Regions from separate parts of the Halobacillus shinanisalinarum genome, predicted to be linked through region 2. Evidence: riboswitches for the same ligand, from Rfam matches in the RefSeq annotation. Region 2 holds a riboswitch; the other holds the start of a gene.
The links. Region 2 has a riboswitch for thiamine pyrophosphate ahead of thiT (energy-coupled thiamine transporter ThiT). Riboswitches for the same ligand answer to the same signal wherever they lie in the genome.

Region 1 (2,475 bases), 1.6 Mb from region 2:
GTTAATGTATGCAATGGTTTCAGTTATAAATAGAAAGGTTATGGTAAGACATAGATAAAAAGGAGGCTAGATCAAATGAGTAGTATTTATTCAAATGAAGCTCTTAAGGACGGACATATCATAATAACAGGGGCTACCGGCGGCATCGGTTATCAAACAGCAAAAGCTGTTGTGCAAGCGGGAGCTGATGTGACGATAACGGGACGAAGGGAGGAAAAGCTGAACGACCTTAAAGACGAATGTAAACGGTTGAATGACTCTGTAAAAGTATATGTTCACACTGCTGAACTTAATGACGAGGAAAATCGGAGACATTTAGTAGATGAAGCCATCCAAACAAATGGAGCTATTACTGGACTTGTCAACTCAGCCGGGGTGGTCGGGGGAAGCACACTCGATAACCTGACGGAAGACGATCTTCGTAACGTAATGGAGCTGAACTATTTTTCTACAGTGTTACTGACACAGCTTGTATATGAAAAAATGAAGGCTCAGAACGAGGGAGCGATTGTAAATCTATCCTCTTTATCAGGTTTGCGCGGGACGCATGCGAACATCGCCTATAGTGCTTCAAAATTTGCGGTGACTGGGTTCACTCAGTCGCTTGCAGTTGAGGCGATTGAACACAATATTCGGGTTAATGCTGTTTGCCCTGGCTATGTGGATACAGAAATGGGGCGGGAGTCGATTCGCTCCAAAGGCGAACGGAACAATCGTAGTTTTGAAGAGCAATTGAAGGTTGCAGAAGAAGGGATTCCTTCGGGGCGGATTTCTACTGCTGAAGAAGTAGCGAATACGATTGTGTTTTTATTAACTGAGACAGCTGGGAATATCATTGGAGAGTCTATGAAGATTTCTGGGGGAAGTGTGATGAGGTGAAAAAGAAAAGGTGGTTCACAAACTGGAAGAGTTTTGCTATCCTTTAAGATGAGGTTTCTGAAAATTGAATAAGAAAAGAGCTAGGGGTGCCATACATGTGGCTGAGAGGAAGAACATTTCCGACCCTTTGAACCTGACTTGGTTAGAACCAGCGTAGGGAAGCTTTCGAGGCTGAATGTAAACGTGTATTGCATAAAGTAAATCGAAGCTCACCCATAGCGCGGGTGAGCTTTTTTTAATGGCAATTTAACGAGGAGGAGATGTTATGAAGGATCCGTTAGTGATTGCAGGGAAAGAACTTGAAAGTCGTTTGTTTACAGGAACAGGGAAGTTTGCAGACCATAGTGTAATGCGGGAGGCAATTGAACAGTCTCATTCACAGGTTGTTACGGTTGCGATTAGGAGGGTGGATCTAGATGGTTCTGGCAAGCATATCGTTAATGATATCCCAGAGCAGGCAACGTTAATGCCGAATACTTCAGGAGCAAGGACGGCAGAAGAAGCGGTACGGATTGCACGACTTGGAAAGGCTAGCGGAATGGGGAATTGGGTCAAGATCGAAGTCATTTCCGATCAAAAATACCTTCTTCCCGATAATGAGGAGACGATTAAAGCGACGAAAATCTTGGTAGAGGAAGGGTTTGTTGTCCTAGATTATATGAGTCCTGACTTAATGGCAGCGAAGCGTATGGAAGAGGCCGGGGCTGCAGCGATCATGCCGCTAGGGTCTCCGATTGGCTCGAACCGGGGTATCCGGATGAAGGAAATGATTCGGATTATGATTGATGAAATTGATGTCCCAATTGTTATAGATGCAGGGATTGGCAAACCTTCCGAGGCAACGGAAGCGATGGAAATGGGTGCGGATGCTGTTCTTGTAAATACAGCGATTGCAACTGCGGAGGACCCTGTGGCTATGGCGAAGGCTTTTGATATGGCGGTTAGAGCTGGAAGAATGGCTTACATTTCAGGGCTTGGGCAATCGTCTCTTCAGGCAAAAGCCTCCTCACCATTAACGGGATTTTTAACTTCAACAGGAGGTGGTCAATAATGAGTTTCTATAACGTGTATGAAAAGCTGAAAGATCAACCGTTTAAGTCATTATTTGATGAGATAACAGCAAGTGATGTTGAGAACGTTTTACAAAAAGATGGACTTACTGAGGCGGATTATTTCACCCTCCTGTCACCTGCTGCAGAAGGTTACTTAGAAGAGATGGCTCAGAAGGCGCATCAACTCACTTTGCAGCACTTTGGCTATACCATGCAGCTCTTTCTGCCACTCTATGTTTCCGATTACTGTGTAAACACATGCAAATACTGCAGTTTTAGTGTTGATAACGTTTTTCCTAGAAGGCGTTTAACGATGGAAGAAGTAGAGGAAGAGGCTCAGGCGATATATGCCATGGGAATTGAACAAATTATCATCCTATCGGGAGAATCTCGGGTTCATTCATCTGTTGATTACCTATCAAAAATCATGAAGATTCTTAGGAAATACTTCTCCTCGGTGGGGCTCGAAGTTCAGCCGATGGATCGCGAGGAGTATGAAGAATTGGTAGAGAGCGGAATTGATACGCTGACGGTTTTTCAGGAG
Region 2 (2,475 bases):
CAGGACCGTAAGCAGGATTAGCAAATGCTTGTGTGGCAATTGCACCGACACCCGCTTTCGCCCAGGGCACCACTGCCCCTACGCCAAGGAACTTTGATTGAACAGCAACTCCCAGTTCTCCAGTTTGTGGATCAAATCCGACAATCGAATAAGTTGCGATTACATTAGAACGTTTCATTTTTCTCTACCCCTTCCCAATATACATCATTCGACTTTTTCCTACAATCAACCTTTCTATTTCACAAAATAAGAACCTATTTTCGTGAGATTAAACTTTTCGAAAATAGGTCCTCATTGTTATGAACGACTTATCAATAAAGTCGGACGCTGTGAAAACAGCAAGCATAATATGACCGCGCTTAAAATAAACGTAGGCAGCATATAACCACCATTATAAAGCAGTGAATATAACCAAACCGGCTGTCCTTCAGGTGCGAACTCATCATAGAAAACTATTCCTGCGGTAAAATGGCCGAAAAACCGAAACAGACTTCCAACAAACGATCCTGCGATCACCCAGGCGGCAAGTCGTTTCATATGTCGCTCGCGAGCTGCCTCCCGCACTGGCTTGGCAAAGATCCCGGCAAGACCTATAACTCCAAATGCTACAAAATAATCAAGAAAGGTTTGCGCTATACTTATAAGAATGGCACCCCCCACTAAAATTTGATAAAATCCTAGCAGAAGTCCTGTCAATAATCCACCTCGAAGTCCCCATCGAAATGCCATAATAAATACGGGAACCATCGCAAAAGAAACCGATCCTCCTTGAGCCCAGAGCTTAAATGATAGAAACGGGATAATATCGAGTAAGATCGCTAATGCTGAAAAAATAGCCACTTCTACCATGAACAATACACGTTTATTTTGCATAACCCACAACCTCCTTTTTCGCATACAAAAAAAGCGATGCCAAAGGGAAGCTTCCTGATGGAGGAATCCCGTGCATCGCCATCAAAAAAGCCACCATCCCTACGCCAGTACTAACTGACAGGTTCGAAGGGTCTGAACAAAGATTGTTCACTCTCAGCCTAAAGCTCCCCTTGAAGGCTTATATACGTTTGCTTTTCTTGCTATGAATCTATTATAAATCAATAACTTCTTGCATTCAATGCAAAGCTGGTAAGGATGACAAACCTGCCACCTTAGGTGATTTGACAAAGGGGGTTTGACCTAATACAATTAAATAGTAATCATTACTATTTAAGAAAAGGAGAACTGCAATGGCTAAACAAGCAATGATCGAAAAAGAACGTAAACGTCAAGCAACGTTTGAAAAATATAAAGATGTACGAAAGCAATTAAAAGCAGAAGGCAACTATCAAGCACTTAGGAAATTGCCAAGAGATGCTTCACCTACACGACTTCATAATCGCTGTGAATCAACCGGAAGACCTCACGGCTATATGAGAAAGTTTGGGCTTTCAAGAATTAAATTTCGCGAACTCGCTCATAAAGGCCAGCTTCCTGGAGTTAAAAAGTCCAGCTGGTAATTAGAAAACTTCCAGGGGTAACACAGTAGGAAAAGCACACAGAAAAACCTTAGGAGCTCATAGGAGTTCTAAGGTTTATTTACATATGCTTCTTTAAAGAAAGACTTATAAGGTTTTAGCATACGTTTGAAAAAACTCAAGACTTCGCTCGATAATCAAATCTTGATCGTTATCTAACGTAGCAACATGGTGACTATTTTCTAAACGGACAAGTTCTTTGTGCTCAGAGAAGACTGAGTCAAAGATCGTTTCGGAATTATCCGGTGGAACAACATGGTCTTCATCAGAAACAAAAAATAACGCCGGGCAATGAATATTCGCGAGACCTTCATGAACCTCTTTCATCAATGCCATTAGAGAGCGAATCGCATTGACAGGTGTCCTATCATAAGCAAGTTCCTCCACGTTTTCCTTTTTAATGTCCGAACCAATCGCTGCAACAAAACGCTCTTCCGCTGATTCCATCACATTTTCCATTGCAGGAATATCAACCGCTCCGTTTATGGATATAACCCCACTAATCTGTTTGTATCGTTCTGCAAGGTATAACGCTAGGGTTCCACCCATAGATAATCCTACAACGAATAGGATAGAACACCGTTCCTCAAGCCATTGATAAGCAGTTTCGACCGATTGAATCCAATCATCCTTGTTTGAATCCTCCATATCCTCAGGTGTCGTTCCATGCCCTTCCAGTCTCGGGCAAGCAACTGTATAGCCCGTTTCTGAGTACGCGTCGATGAGAGGTTTCATACTTTGAGTTGTTCCAGTAAATCCGTGGCTTACAAGAATGCCTACTTCGTTTCCTTCAATAAAAATAGGCTCAGCACCATTCATCATTACACATCTCTCCCCATTTCTACACATTACCCTATCTTAGTCTGTAAAAACCTTTACTTAAGCAGTTTCTTCAACACCGTTCTTTCAAGAAAAGGCCATGGGACTGCTTTTTTTAAAAATAAATTCAGTCTGACACCAGGTC

Region 1: linked by a shared signal. The riboswitch ahead of MUO14_RS13760 (thiazole synthase) and the one ahead of thiT (energy-coupled thiamine transporter ThiT) in region 2 are both predicted to bind thiamine pyrophosphate.

What each region holds. Positions count from the first base shown of each region.
Region 1 covers NZ_CP095074.1:2,741,261-2,743,735, forward strand. The annotation lists gene MUO14_RS13755 (SDR family NAD(P)-dependent oxidoreductase) at 76-879, shown strand; TPP riboswitch at 952-1,056, shown strand; gene MUO14_RS13760 (thiazole synthase) at 1,145-1,930, shown strand; gene thiH (2-iminoacetate synthase ThiH) at 1,930-2,475, shown strand, end outside.
Region 2 covers NZ_CP095074.1:4,341,543-4,344,017, reverse strand. The annotation lists gene MUO14_RS21525 (DUF1028 domain-containing protein) at 1-178, opposite strand, end outside; gene thiT (energy-coupled thiamine transporter ThiT) at 298-873, opposite strand; TPP riboswitch at 953-1,054, opposite strand; gene rpsN (30S ribosomal protein S14) at 1,224-1,493, shown strand; gene MUO14_RS21510 (alpha/beta hydrolase) at 1,599-2,333, opposite strand; gene MUO14_RS21505 (SDR family oxidoreductase) at 2,387-2,475, opposite strand, start outside.